2 regions of the Vallicoccus soli genome follow, and region 1 is predicted to be linked to the other one. Evidence: riboswitches for the same ligand, from Rfam matches in the RefSeq annotation. Region 1 holds a riboswitch; the other holds the start of a gene.
What was found. A riboswitch is a leader RNA that binds a small molecule or an ion and turns the genes downstream of it on or off. The one in region 1 is predicted to bind glycine.
Positions count from the first base shown of each region.

Region 2: linked by a shared signal. The riboswitch ahead of gcvP (aminomethyl-transferring glycine dehydrogenase) and the one ahead of D5H78_RS08550 (amidohydrolase) in region 1 are both predicted to bind glycine.

Region 1 covers NZ_QZEZ01000003.1:76,026-83,296, reverse strand. Annotated here, with positions in the region: gene D5H78_RS08565 (GNAT family N-acetyltransferase) at 1-764, shown strand, start outside; gene D5H78_RS08560 (hypothetical protein) at 743-1,804, shown strand; gene D5H78_RS08555 (lytic transglycosylase domain-containing protein) at 2,230-2,754, shown strand; gene D5H78_RS08550 (amidohydrolase) at 2,834-4,594, opposite strand; glycine riboswitch at 4,769-4,883, opposite strand; gene D5H78_RS08545 (Rv2578c family radical SAM protein) at 5,003-6,148, opposite strand; gene D5H78_RS08540 (SufE family protein) at 6,195-6,632, opposite strand; gene D5H78_RS08535 (sulfurtransferase) at 6,629-7,271, opposite strand, start outside.
Region 2 covers NZ_QZEZ01000010.1:39,640-46,910, forward strand. Annotated here, with positions in the region: gene gcvH (glycine cleavage system protein GcvH) at 1-255, shown strand, start outside; gene D5H78_RS20355 (FHA domain-containing protein) at 424-954, shown strand; gene ftsR (transcriptional regulator FtsR) at 998-1,711, shown strand; gene D5H78_RS17135 (bifunctional nuclease family protein) at 1,769-2,245, shown strand; gene D5H78_RS17140 (MerR family transcriptional regulator) at 2,575-3,102, shown strand; glycine riboswitch at 3,166-3,260, shown strand; gene gcvP (aminomethyl-transferring glycine dehydrogenase) at 3,357-6,254, shown strand; gene D5H78_RS20360 (DUF5999 family protein) at 6,277-6,474, opposite strand; gene D5H78_RS17155 (type III polyketide synthase) at 6,641-7,271, shown strand, end outside.

The sequences.
Region 1 (7,271 bases):
CGGCCACGCACGTGCGGCTCCTGCCGCACGGGCTGTTCCCGCGCCTCGGCGGCGCCTTCGTGCGCCGCTGGCACCTGGGCCACCGCACGAGCCCGTACGGCGTCGCCCTCGTCGCCGAGCGCGACGGGCGGCCCGTCGGGTTCCTCGTCGGCGCGGTCGACCAGCGCCGGCACGTGGCCTGGACGCTCGAGCACGAGCGGCTCGCGCTCGCCCTGCGCGGCGTCCTGGGCCTCGCCCTGCACCCGGCCGTCCTCGCCGTCTTCGTCCGCACGCGCCTCGTCCGGTACGCCCGCCGCCTGCTCCCGCTGCCCGCGGCCCCGGCGTCGGGCGGGGGCGCGTCCCGCCCCGCCACCCCGGCGAGCGCGCCGGCGGGGCCGGCGGGCGAGCCCGCGCCGGTGGCGGTCGTCGCGGCTGTCGTCGTCGACCCCACGGCCCGCGGGACGGGTGCCGGGCGGCTCCTCGTCGAGGAGTTCCTGGCCCGCTCCGCCGCGGCGGGGACCGCGCGCGCCGAGCTCGTGACGCTGGCCGGTGCCGGGGGCGCGTCGGACTTCTACGCGGCCCTGGGCTGGCAGGCGCTGGAGGAGCACCCGAACCGCGACGGCGAGCTGGTCCGCCGCTTCGTCGCGAGCACCCGCGGCGGTGCGCCGGGGACGGGGACGCACCTCGACCTGGACCGGCCCGCCGGCGAGCGCGCCGGGGACCGGTCCGCGGCCGGTCGGCAGGGGGCGGAGGGGGGCGGCACGTGGCTCGAGCCGACGGCCTGAGCCGGCGGGCGGTGCTCGCCGCCGGCCTCGGGCTGGCGGTCGCGGGCTGCTCGTCGGACGGCGCGGGCGGCGGCAGCGCGGCGCCGAGCGCGCCCGCGCCGGGCACCCCCTCGGCCCGCCCCACGGCCACGCCCCCGAGCCCCTCGCCGAGCGCCCCGGCGCCCTCGCCGACCGTCGCCCTGCCGTCCGTGGAGCCGTGGCGGCCGGTCGGCGACGAGCAGCGGCCCGAGGTCAAGCTCGCCGCGACCGCCGCGGTGCAGGCCCTGCTCGCGGTGCCCGCCGGCGGCGGCGGCGCCGCGGCGGCGCGGGCGCGGCTCGACGCGGCGGGCGTCGACCCGGGGCTGCTCGACGGCGCGGGGTCGCTGCTCCCGCCCTCCGGGCCGTCGGTCGCGCAGGTGGTCTACCCCTCGTACGGCGGCCTCCTCGACGACGACGCGTCGGTCATCACGGTGGTGCGCCAGTGGTGGGTGCAGGACGGCGAGGTCGCCGAGCGCGAGGTGATCGCCGACGTGCGGCTCCGGCGGCGCTCGGGCGGGTGGCGGGTCCGCGAGGTCCGGCCGGCGGTCGCCGGGGCCGTCGACCTGGCCCGCGTCGAGCCGGCGGCCCGGGCGGTGCTCGAGGCGCCCTCCCTGCAGCTGCCGGACCCGGCGCGCCAGGACGTGGCGCGCCTGGCCGTGCCCGAGCTGCTCGCGCTCCTCACCGCCCTGGGTGAGCGGCACGAGCTGCAGGTGGTGTGCCTGCGCTCCGGTCACCCGCGCGAGGTCTACGGCACGACGCGCGACAGCAACCACTGGCGCGGGCGCGCCGTGGACATCTGGGCCGTCGACGGCGTGCCCGTCGTGACGATGGAGCCCGACGACCGGCGGCTGCTCGCGTTCCTCGCCGAGGGCCGCGACCTCGGGGCGACGGAGATCGGCTCGCCCGCGGACCCGGACGGCCCGCAGGAGGGCTGCCGGGGCCGGGTGTTCTTCGCCAACGAGCTGCACCGCGACCACGTGCACTTCGGCTTCGACCGGGTGCCCAAGCCGACCTGCGGCTGAGCCGCACCCGTAGGGCGGCTCGAGCCGGGCGGCCCGGCCGCCGAGGGGGGAGCGGGGGGACCGCGCCCCCGGTCCCAGCGGCTGCGCCTCGCCGACGAGCGCGGGCGGGCGAGGGTGGGGCGAGCGGGCGGGTGTGCAGCGCACCGTCGGGTGGGAGACTGGCGGGGATGACGACGCGACCCACCGCCGGCGGCCCCCGCGCCCGCGGCGAGCGCCGCCCCGGGGCCCCGCGCTCCGGCACCCCCTCCCGCGGTCGCACCCCCGCCCGGCCCCAGCAGCGGGCCGCGGCGCGTCCGGCGCAGGCTGCCCGTGCCGGGTCGTCCCGGCCGCCGGCGGGCCGGCGCCCCTCCGGCGGCGGCGCGCGGCGGGGACCGTCGGGACCGGGGCGCCGCGGGGCCCGGCTGCTCGGCCGGGTCGCGCTGCGCGTGGGCCTGCTCCTCGCCGCGGTGACCGTCGTGCTGCACCTCACCGGTGCGCTGGACGGGCTCGAGCAGCGCTACCGCCCGTCCTCGCCGCGCACGACGCCGTACGCCGACCTCTTCCGCGCCGCCGCCGAGCGCTACCCCGCGGTCAGCGCGGCGCAGCTGGCCGCCCACGCCCGCGCGGAGTCCGGCTTCGACCCCGACGCGGTGAGCCCGGCCGGCGCGCAGGGCCTCATGCAGATCGTCCCGGGGACGTTCGGCGACTTCGGGCGCGACGCCGACGGCGACGGCGAGGCCGACCCGTTCGACCCGGCCGACTCGGTGGAGACGGCGGCGGCGTACCTCACCTGGATCGGCGAGCAGCTCGACCTGCCGGTCAGCGACGAGCGGGTCATCGCGGCGTACAACGCCGGGCCCGGCGCGGTGCAGGAGGCCGGCGGGGTGCCCGACTTCGAGGAGACCCGCACGTACGTCGAGCGCGTCACCGGCTGGGTGCCCGGCTACGGCTGGCTCGACCGGCCGGCCTGACCCTCCCGCCGCACGTCACCCCGCGGCCGGCCCCGGCGCGCACGCCGGGGCCGGGCGGGAGCGGGGGCGGGGGCGGGGCTCACTCCAGCTGCGGCACCGGCTGGTTCTCCGGCGGCACCGACGGGCCGAGGTCGTCGCGCGGCACGGTCTGCACCAGCCGGCGCGGCGGCCACTCGACCCCCTCCGCGGTGGGCGGCCAGGCCTGACCGGTGCGCTCGAGGAACCACGCGGGCGGCTGGTACAGCGGGATCCGGTAGTCCGAGGGCAGCAGGCTGCGCCACTCGACCTGGGACCGGCGCTGCTCGAACTCCTCGCGCATCTCGCGCACGACCGCGGGCTGCGTGAGCAGGTCGACGACGGTGCCGGCGAGGTAGCGCGCGGCCGCCATGGTGGCCACGTGCCCGGGGCTGGCGGCGCCGCAGGCGGTGCGGTGCCACGAGTGGTTGAAGGTCCCCGGCGGCTCGTGCGCCGTGCCCATCTGGATCGTGGGCACCTGCCAGCTGATGTCCGCGACGTCGGTCGAGCCGCCGCCGGTGAACACCGGGGACGGCGGGCGCAGGTCGGCGATCTCCTCGGGGAAGCCGTCCTCCGGTGCCCCGTTCGCCCGCTGCAGCGCCCGGCCGAAGCGCTGGTCGGCGGCGGAGAACGAGGGCGCGCCGATCTGCACCATGTTCGCGTGCATCAGCTCGGTGCCGCGCTTGTTGCCGAGCTTGTTCCACACCGCGCCCTGGAGCTTGGTCTCCATGCGGGTGCCGGTCGCCAGCGCGGCCGCCTCCGCGCAGCGGGTGATCTTGTCCATGAGGACCTTGGCGCGCTCGGGGCTGGCCTCGCGGGCGTAGAACCAGATGCTCGACAGGGTCGGGTAGACGTTCGGCTGCACGCCGGTCGCCCGCACCGCGTGGTGCATGCGCGCGGACGGCGCCATCGAGCTCTCCCGCAGGTACTCGGTGAGCATCGCCATCGCCTCGACCGCGTCCTGGGTGGAGCGCGCGCCGAGGGGCGACCCGCCGTGCCCGTCGGTGCCGTGGAAGTGGAACGTCGTGCTGTACATCGCGTTGCTCGAGCCCCAGCTCGTGCTGTTGCTGCTGCCCGGGTGCCAGTCGACGAACGCGTCCAGGCCGTCGTACGCCCCCGCCCGGACCGCCACCGACTTGCCGACGAGCTGCTCCTCGCCGGCCGAGCCGAAGAACTTCAGGGTGCCGTCGAGGCGCTGGCGGCGCATCGCGGCCGCCACCGCGGCGGCGGCACCGGCCGCCGCCGCGCCGAGCGAGTTGTGCCCGCAGCCGTGGCCGTAGCCGTACGTGGGGGCGTACGGGTCGTCGTCGTAGACCAGCGGGTTGTGCTCGGGGTTGCCCTTCTCCTGCGAGACCCCCGGCAGGGCGTCGTACTCGCCGCTGAACCCGATGACGGGGGAGCCGGTGCCCTGGCTGAAGGTCGCCACGAAGGCGGTAGGCATCCCGGCCGTGCCCCACGTGATCTTGAAGCCCTGCGACTCCAGGTACGTCGCCTCGGCGAGCGCGGAGTTCCACTCCTTCATCGACGGCTCGGCGTACTCCCAGATGCGGTCGTTGAGCCCCAGGATGCGCCCGCTCTGCCGGTCGAGGAACGACAGCGCCGCGTCCTTGGCCTTGGAGTCCAGGGCCAGGCCCGCCGGCGCCTCGTAGTCCCCGCTGGACGACGGCGCGCTGCGCGGGTCCAGCGCCAGGTCGCTCGCCGCGGCCGCGGCCGGGTCGGCGAGCAGCGCGGGCCCGGCGGCCAGCGCCGCCCCCGCCCCGCCCAGGAGGCCGAGCAGGTCGCGCCGGCTCAGGCCCCTCGCCTCGATGTGGTCGGTCTCGCACACGTGGCACCTCCGGTGGAGGGGTGGCAGGGGTCGCGGCGCGGGCGCGCGGTGGTGCCTGCCGAGGGCGCGTCGGGCGCCCGCCGTCCCCGCTCTGTCCTGGCACCTGAGGCCTTCGCCGGCGCGGGCCGGCTTCGCCCTTCGGTGAGCGGCCCGTGCCGCTCTCTCCAGAGTCGCCTCGGCGACGCAGTCCTGGGTGCCTGAGAGTTTCCCGGGGAGGTTGCTCCTTCGGCGCCCGGTCCTCCGGCGGTGGCCACCGCCGGACGGGCCGGGTCTCTCCTGCGTCTCCTCGATCGGCTGGGACGAACCCACCACCGCGCGTCACACCGCGTCAAGGGTCCACCACGGACGAAACAGGGACCTTGCGCGACGGACATACGGGGCACGACCGGTCGCGTCCGGCGCGCCGGGTCAGAGCAGGGCGTCCTGCGCGTACGCCGGCGGGGCGGCCGCAGCGGGCGCCGGGGGCCTCCCGGCGTCCGCGCCGGTGCGACCGGCAGCGTCGTCCGGCAGCGCCGCCACGCCGTAGCCGAGGCGCCGGGAGCGCCGGGGCCCTGCCCCACCCAGCCCGCACCGCTCGGCCGCGGCGAGCACGCGGGCGCGGACCTCGTCCTGGTACGCCCGGGGCGCGTACGCCCCGCGGCCGTAGAGCCGGTCGTAGAGGGGGCGCAGCCGGGGGTGGTGCGCGTCGAGCCAGGCGAGGAACCACTCGCGGGCACCGGGGCGCAGGTGCAGCAGCAGCGGCGTCACGTGGGTCGCGCCGGCGTCGGCGATCGCGCGCACCGTGCGCTCGACCTCGGCGGGGGAGTCGCTCAGTCCCGGCACGACGGGGGCCATGAGCACGCCGCAGGGGACGCCGGCGTCGTTGAGGCGGGCGCACACCTCGAGGCGGCGGCGCGGGCTGGGCGTCCCCGGCTCGAGCAGGCGCCAGAGGTCCTCGTCGAGGAAGCCCACCGAGACGTTCGTGGCGACCGGCACGACCTGCGCCGCCTCCTGCAGCAGCGGCAGGTCGCGCAGCACCAGCGTGCCCTTGGTCAGCACCGAGAACGGGGTGCGGGCGTCGGTGAGCGCGCGCAGGATCCCCGGCATGAGCCGGTAGCGGCCCTCCGCGCGCTGGTAGCAGTCCACGTTGGTGCCCATGGCGACGTGCTCGCGGGCCCACCGCGGGCGGGCCAGCTCGCGCCGCAGGACCTCCGCGGCGTTGGTCTTCACCACGACCTTGCGGTCGAAGTCGAGGCCGGTGCCGAGCTCGAGGTACGCGTGCGTGCCGCGCGCGAAGCAGTAGACGCAGGCGTGCGAGCAGCCCCGGTAGGGGTTGACGGTCCAGCGGAACGGCACCGCGGAGGCCTCGGGCACCCGGTTGAGGACCGAGCGCGCCTGCACCTCGTAGAACGTCATGCCGCGGAACTGCGGGGTGTCGAAGGTCCGCGCGACGGCCCCGCGGGGGAGCAGCGGCAGCGGCTCCGGCGCGGCGGGGCCGGGCGCGCCGGAGCCCGCTCCGCCGTCGGCGGCACCGGCCTCGGCGGGGTCGTGGAGCTGCAGGGCGTCCCAGCGCATGGCACCGATGCTAGAACACCCGTTCGAACGAGGTCCAGCCGCAGCGTCAGGCCGCGGCGCGCACCTGCCGCTTGATGCGGGCCAGCATCGCCGCCATCCCGCGCAGCCGCAGCGGGCTCACCGCCTCGGCGAGCCCCAGGCCGACGTAGAAGTCGTCGGGGACGGCCAGCACCTCCTCGGGGGTGCTGCCGTCGAGGCCCTCGCGCAGGATGCCCGCGAAGCCGCGGGTCGTCGGCGCCTCCGCGGGGGCGTCGAAGTAGAGGTGCACGGCGCGCGCGCCGCCCTCGCCGTCGACCTCGACGGCGAGGAACAGCGGCGACTGGCACTCGTCGACCCGCTCCATGCGCTCGGGAGCCCCGGCGTAGCGCTCGGGCAGCGGGGGCAGCTCGCGGGAGAGCTCGAGCAGCAGCTGCAGCCGGTCCTGCGGGCCGACGGCCCGGAAGTCCTCGACCACGCCCTCGAGGGCCGGGGTCAGCGTGCTCACGCGCCGCTCCCGCGCTCGATCGGGGTGCGCACGGAGTTGCCCCACTCGGTCCACGAGCCGTCGTAGTTGCGCACGCGGTCCCAGCCCAGCAGGTGGGTCAGCACGAACCAGGTGTGCGACGAGCGCTCGCCGATGCGGCAGTAGACGACCACGTCGTCCTCGGGGGACAGGCCGGCCTCGCCCGCGTAGAGCGCCTCGAGCTCCTCGCGGCTGCGGAACCGCCCGTCCTCGCGGGCCGCCCGGGCCCACGGCACGTTGCGCGCGCCGGGGACGTGCCCGCCGCGGACCGCGCCCTCCTGGGGGTAGTCCGGCATGTGCAGCAGCTCGCCGCTGAACTCGCCGGAGGAGCGCACGTCGACGAGGGGGCGCCCCAGGTGCGCGAGCACGTCCTCCTTGAAGGCGCGCACCCGCGCGTCGTCGCGCTCGACCACCGGGTAGTCGGTGCGGGGGCGGTCCGGGACCTCGGTGACCAGGGGCCGGCCCTCGGCGACCCAGGCCGCCCGGCCGCCGTCGAGCAGGCGCACGTCGGGGTGCCCGAAGAGCTCGAACACCCACAGCGCGTAGGCCGCCCACCAGTTGCTGCGGTCGCCGTAGAGGACCACGGTCGTGCCCCGGTCGATGCCCTTGGCCGCCATGAGC
Region 2 (7,271 bases), on a different contig from region 1:
CCGGAGGCCGGCGAGGCCGTCACGGCGGGCCAGCCCTGCGGCGAGGTCGAGTCCACCAAGAGCGTGAGCGACGTCTACGCGCCGGTCAGCGGCACCGTCGTGGCGCGCAACCAGGCCCTCGACGCCTCGCCCGAGGTCGCCGGCACCGACCCCTACGGCGAGGGCTGGCTCCTCGAGGTCCGCCCCGAGGACCCGGCCGCCGTCGAGGGGCTCCTCGACGCGGCGGCGTACGCCGCGCAGCTGCCGCAGCAGTAGGCCCCGCGCAGGGACCCCTGCCCGGCGCGGCGCCCGCGCGGGCGTAGTAGGTTCCTGGGCACCCTCACCCTCGACGCGCGCTCGAGGGTCGCCCCGGGGGAGACAGCCGACGGGCGGACCGAGCGCCCCCGACCATCGCCGCGGCCCCGGCCGCGGCAGGAGGCACCCATGCCGTTCTGCACCCAGTGCGGGCACGCCAACAGCGACGACAGCCGGTTCTGCAGCAACTGCGGGGCCCCGCTGCGCGCGGCCGCGCCGGACGCCACCTCGCGGATCCCGCTGCAGGGCGTGGAGGGCGACACCGACCACGGCGAGCAGGCGGCCGCCGGCGGCATGTCGCCGGCGGACCAGGCGGCGGTCGACGCCCTGCCGGCGGGCTCGGCGCTGCTCGTGGTGCGGCGCGGCCCCAACTCCGGCAGCCGCTTCCTGCTCGGCGAGGACGTCACCACCGCCGGGCGCCACCCGGAGAGCGACATCTTCCTCGACGACGTGACCGTCTCCCGGCGGCACGCGGAGTTCACCCGCAGCGGCGGCTCGTTCGCCGTGCGCGACGTCGGCAGCCTCAACGGCACCTACGTCAACCGCCAGCGCATCGACGAGGTCGTGCTCGCCGGCGGCGACGAGGTGCAGATCGGCAAGTACCGCCTGGTGTTCTTCCCGAGCCAGCACGACGGCCCCGCCGCGGCCGGCCGGGCCTGAGCCGGGGTCGGCGGTGAGCTCCGCGGTCCCGGCCCGGGCCGGCATGAGCATCGGCGAGGTGCTCGCGACGCTGCGCCCGGACTTCCCGGACGTGACGATCTCCAAGATCCGCTTCCTCGAGTCCGAGGGGCTCGTGGAGCCGCAGCGCACGCCCTCGGGCTACCGGAAGTTCTCCCACGAGGACGTCCAGCGCCTGCGCTACGTCCTGACGGCCCAGCGCGAGCACTACCTGCCGCTGCGGGTCATCAAGGAGCACCTCGAGGCGCTCGACCGCGGCCTCGAGCCCGCCGGCCCCTCCGCCGGGCCCGGCCCGCGCGCGCCGCGCGCCGTCGCGCAGGGCGAGGGGCTGCCCGGGCCCGAGGCGTTCGCCCGCGGCGCCGACGAGCTGCGCCTGTCGCGCAGCGAGCTCGTCGAGGCCGCCGGCATCGACGGGCGCCTGCTGGACCAGGTGGAGTCGTACGGCCTCGTCGGCCCCCGCCCGGGCAGCACCCACTACGACGAGGACGCCCTGGTCATCGCGCGGACCGTCGCGCAGATGAGCGGGTTCGGCATCGAGCCGCGGCACCTGCGCCCGTTCAAGGCGGCCGCCGAGCGCGAGGTGGGGCTCGTCGAGCAGGTCATCAGCCCCACGCTGCGCCAGCGCAACCCCGAGGCGCGCGCCCGGGCCGAGGAGGCCTCGCGCGAGCTCGCGGCGCTCTCGGTCACCCTGCACGCGGTGCTCGTCAAGGCCGCGCTGCGCCCCCGCCTGGGGCGCTGAGCGCCGCAGCCGCCCCGCCCCCGACCGGCGCCGCCGCCCGGGCGTAGGGTGCGGAGGGTGAACCAGCTCGACGTCGTCGGTGTCCGGGTGGAGATGCCGTCCAACCAGCCGATCGTGCTGCTCAAGGAGACCGCGGGCGACCGCTACCTCCCGATCTGGATCGGCGCCGCGGAGGCGACGGCCATCGCGTTCGCCCAGCAGGGCGTCGTGCCGCCGCGCCCGCTCACCCACGACCTGCTGCGCGACGTGCTCGAGGCCGTGGGCCGCGAGCTCACCGCCGTGCGCATCACCGACCTGCGCGACGGGGTGTTCTACGCCCTGCTCGTGCTCAGCGGCGGGGTGGAGGTCAGCGCGCGCCCGTCGGACGCGATCGCGCTCGCGCTGCGCACCGGCAGCCCGATCTACGGCGCGGACGAGGTGCTCGGCGAGGCGGGGATCCCGATCCCCGACGAGCAGGAGGACGAGGTCGAGAAGTTCCGCGAGTTCCTCGACCAGATCTCCCCGGACGACTTCGGCGAGGGCTCGCCGCACTGAGCCGGCGCCGCCCGGGGGTGGGGCGGGCGGGTCGTACCCTCGACCTGAGGTCGAGACCAGGGGCCGGCGACACGCCGCGCGCCTCGTTGACGCTCCTCGGGGGCGCCCGTAGCGTCTCCGACCAGGGACGCCTCCCGTCGACGCCACCGTGCGCCCCCCCGCCCGAGCGGGGGAGCGGCACCACGGGACGTGGGACGTGCGGCGCGGAGACGGAGGTCGTGGTGGGCACGACGGGAGACCCCGGCGCGGGGCGCGGCGGCGCTGCCGCCGACGGCGCGCAGGACGACGCGGGGCGCTGGCAGGCGCGCCGCGCCGCGGGCGCGCAGGGCCTGCTGTTCGACGAGGACCTGCCCGACCTCAGCGAGGACGTCGGCTACCGCGGCCCGACCGCGTGCCGGGCCGCCGGCATCACCTACCGCCAGCTCGACTACTGGGCGCGCACCGGCCTCGTCGAGCCCGAGGTGCGCACGGCGCACGGCTCGGGCAGCCAGCGCCTCTACAGCTTCCGCGACATCCTCGTGCTCAAGATCGTCAAGCGGCTGCTCGACACCGGGGTGTCGCTCCAGCAGATCCGCGCCGCGGTCGGGCACCTGCGCGACCGCGGGATCGACGACCTGGCGCAGATCACGCTGATGAGCGACGGGGCCAGCGTCTACGAGTGCACCTCCGCCGACGAGGTCGTCGACCTCGTCCAGGGCGGGCAGGGCGTCTTCGGCATCGCCGTGGGGCGGGTCTGGCGCGAGGTCGAGGGCTCGCTCGCGCACCTGCCGGCCGAGCGCGCCGGCGACGAGGCCCCCGCCGCCCCGGGCGCCGACGACGAGCTCTCCGCCCGGCGCCGGGCGCGCTCGGCCGGCTGAGGCCCGCGCGGCGCCTCGCGGCACCCCCGCGCGGCGGGTAGGCTCGGCGCCCGTACCCGCTGACGACTCCGCGCGGGAGAGTCCCGGCGCAGCCAGCGCCGGGCGCCGAAGGGGCAACGCTCCCGGAACCTCTCAGGCCACCGGACCGCGCGGACGAGGCACACCAGGGGCGGCGCGCGCAGCGCCGTGACTGGGGGAGGCGCCCGCACCCGCGGCCCGGCGCCCGCCGAGGCCTGCCCGTCAGGAGCCCTCCCGTGCCCCGTACGACCCCCTCGCTGCGCGACCTCGCCGGCACCCCCTTCGTCGAGCGCCACGTCGGCCCCTCGGCCGACGAGCGCCAGCGGATGCTCGACGCCGTCGGCCAGCCCAGCCTCGAGGCGCTGACCAAGGGCGCCATGCCCGAGGCGATCCGCGACGGCGCGCCGCTGGACCTGCCGCCGGCCGCGAGCGAGGCGGAGGTCGTCGCCGAGCTGCGCGCGCTCGCCGCGCGCAACCGCGTGCTCGTGCCGATGATCGGCCTGGGCTACCACGGCACGCACGTCCCGGCGGTCGTGCAGCGCAACGTGCTGGAGGACCCGGCCTGGTACACGGCGTACACGCCGTACCAGCCGGAGATCTCCCAGGGCCGGCTCGAGGCGCTGCTGAGCTTCCAGACGGTCGTCACCGACCTCACCGGCCTCGCGGTCGCGGGCGCCTCGCTGCTCGACGAGGCCACCGCCGCCGCCGAGGCGATGACCCTCATGCGCCGGGCGTCGAAGGCGCCGGCGGGGGCGGCGCTCGTCGTCGACGCCGACGCGCTGCCCCAGACCCTCGCGGTCGTGCGCACCCGGGCCGAGCCGCTGGGCATCCCGGTGGTCGTCGCCGACCTCGGCCCGGACGGGCCGGGCCTGCCCGAGGGCGACGTCTTCGGCGTGCTCGTGCAGTACCCGGGGGCCTCCGGCGCGGTCCGCGACCACGCGCCGCTCGTCGAGCAGGCGCACGCGCGCGGCGCGCTCGTCGCCGTGGCCGCCGACCTGCTGGCCCTCGCGCTGCTGCGCCCGCCGGGCGAGGCCGGCGCCGACGTCGCGGTGGGCTCGAGCCAGCGCTTCGGGGTGCCGCTGGGCTTCGGCGGCCCGCACGCCGGCTACCTCGCGGTGCGCGAGGGCCTGGCCCGCTCGCTCCCCGGGCGGCTCGTCGGCGTGAGCAAGGACGCGGACGGGGCGACGGCGTACCGGCTGGCCCTGCAGACCCGCGAGCAGCACATCCGCCGCGAGAAGGCCACGAGCAACATCTGCACCGCGCAGGTGCTGCTGGCCGTCATGGCCTCGATGTACGCCGTGTGGCACGGCCCGGAGGGGATCCGGACCATCGCCGCGCGCACGCACCGCCTCGCCGCGGTGCTCGCCGCCGGGCTGCGCGCCGGCGGGGTCGAGGTCGTGCACGGCGCCTTCTTCGACACGGTGCAGGCGCGGGTGCCCGGCCGGGCCCGCGAGGTCGTCGAGGCCGCCGCGGCGCGCGGGGTCAACCTGCGCCTCGTCGACGAGGACGTCGTCGGCGCCGCCTGCGACGAGACGACGACCCCCGAGGTGCTCGGGCGGGTGTGGGCGGCGTTCGGCGTGCCCGGGGACGTCGACGCGCTCGACGAGCAGGCGCCCGACGCGCTGCCGGAGGCGCTGCTGCGCACCTCGGCGTACCTCACCCACCCGGTCTTCTCCGCGCACCGCTCGGAGACCGCGATGCTGCGCTACATCAGCGACCTGGCGCGCAAGGACTACGCCCTCGACCGCGGCATGATCCCGCTCGGCTCCTGCACGATGAAGCTCAACGCGACCACCGAGATGGCCGCGATCACCTGGCCCGAGTTCGCGCAGGTCCACCCGTTCGCGCCGGACGACCAGACCGAGGGCTACCGCGAGCTCATCGCGCAGCTCGAGCGCTGGCTCGCCGAGGTCACCGGGTACGACGCGGTGTCCCTGCAGCCCAACGCGGGGTCGCAGGGCGAGTTCGCCGGGCTGCTGGCCATCCGGGCGTACCACCGGGCCAACGGCCAGGGCGAGCGGCGGGTGTGCCTCATCCCGTCCTCGGCGCACGGCACCAACGCCGCGTCGGCCGTCATGGCCGGGCTCAGGGTCGTCGTCGTCGCCTGCGACGACGCCGGGAACGTCGACCTCGACGACCTGCGCGCGAAGGTCGACGCGCACCGCGAGGACCTCGCCGCGCTCATGGTCACGTACCCCTCGACCCACGGGGTCTACGAGGAGTCGATCCGCGGGGTCTGCGCGCTGGTGCACGACGCCGGCGGGCAGGTGTACGTCGACGGCGCCAACCTCAACGCGCTCGTCGGCCTGGCCCGCCCGGGCCGCTTCGGCGCCGACGTGTCGCACCTCAACCTGCACAAGACCTTCTGCATCCCGCACGGCGGCGGCGGGCCGGGCGTGGGGCCGGTGGCCGTGCGCGCGCACCTCGCGCCGTACCTGCCCGGCCACCCCCTCGACCCGCAGGCCGCCGCGTCGACGCCGCCCGCGCCGGGGACCGGCGTCGGGCCCGTCTCGGCCGCCCCGTACGGCTCCGCCGGCATCCTGCCGATCTCCTGGGCGTACGTGCGCCTCATGGGCGGCGACGGGCTGCGCGAGGCCACGCAGGTGGCGGTGCTCGGCGCCAACTACGTCGCCGCTCGGCTCGCGGAGCACTACCCGGTGCTCTACACGGGCCGCGACGGGCTCGTCGCCCACGAGTGCATCGTCGACCTGCGCGCGATCACCAAGCGCACGGGCGTCACGGTCGACGACGTCGCCAAGCGGCTCGTCGACTACGGCTTCCACGCCCCGACCATGTCGTTCCCGGTCGCCGGGACGCTCATGATCGAGCCGACGGAGAGCGAGGACCTCGCCGAGCTCGACCGGTTCTGCGACGCCATGGTCGCGATCCGCGCCGAGATCGAGAAGGTCGGCGCGGGGGAGTGGGACGCCACCGACAACCCCCTGCGCCAGGCCCCGCACACCGCGGCGCACCTGGCCGGGCCGTGGGAGCACGGCTACGACCGCGCCCTCGCGGCCTACCCGGCGGGCACGACGGCGGCCAAGTACTGGCCGCCGGTGCGCCGGATCGACGGGGCGTACGGCGACCGCAACCTCGTCTGCTCCTGCCCGCCGGTCGAGGAGCTCGCCGACTGAGCCGGCCGGGAGGGGGCCGGGGTCAGGCGGCCGCGACGAGCGGGCGCGCGCGGTGCGGGGCGACGACCTGGCCGGTCGGCAGGATCTCGCCGGTGTCCTCGAAGACCACGACGCCGTTGCAGAGCAGGTTCCAGCCCTGCTCGGGGTGGGCGCTGACGATGGCCGCGGCCTCGTGGTCGACGGCGTCGGCGGCGGGGCAGGTCGGCTGGTGCGAGCACATGGTGGCGACTCCTGTGGGTGCGCGGGCGGTGCGGTGGCCTCCCCCTCCACGTCGGCCCCCGCGCCGCGCCGCTTGAGCGGGCGGAGGTCCTGTCCTGCCCGGGCCGGAGGTCCCGGGTGCCCGCCCCCGGGGGCCCGGGGTAGCGTCCGCGCATGAGGACGGCCGGATGACGAGGATCGCCGCCGCGGCCGGGGTGGTCCCCGAGCACGCGTACGACCAGGCGACGATCACGGCGACCATCGGCGACGTCGTGCTGGGCGACCAGACCGACCGCCGCCCCGTCATGGAGCGGCTGCACGCCGCGGCCGGCGTCCGGCAGCGCTCGCTCGCCGTGCCGCTGGAGGAGTACGCGCGGCTCGGCGGCTTCGGCGGCGCCAACGACCGGTTCCTCGACGTGGGCACGAGCCTGGGCGAGCGGGCGGTCCGCGAGGCGCTGGACCGCGCGGGCCTCGCCGGGGAGGACGTCGACCTGCTGCTGGCCACCTCGGTCACCGGCATCGGCGCGCCGAGCCTCGACGCGCGGCTCGTCCCGCGGCTGGGGCTGCGCCCCGACGTCAAGCGCCTGCCGGTCTTCGGGCTCGGCTGCGTGGCCGGGGCTGCCGGGATCGCCCGGCTGCACGACCACCTCGTGGGGCACCCCGACGACGTCGCGGTGCTGCTGTCGGTCGAGCTGTGCTCGCTGACCTTCCAGGCCGACGACACCTCCATGGCCAACCTCGTGGCCAGCGGCCTCTTCGGCGACGGCGCCGCGGCCGTGGTCATGGTGGGCGAGGAGCGCGCCCGGCGGATGGGGCTCG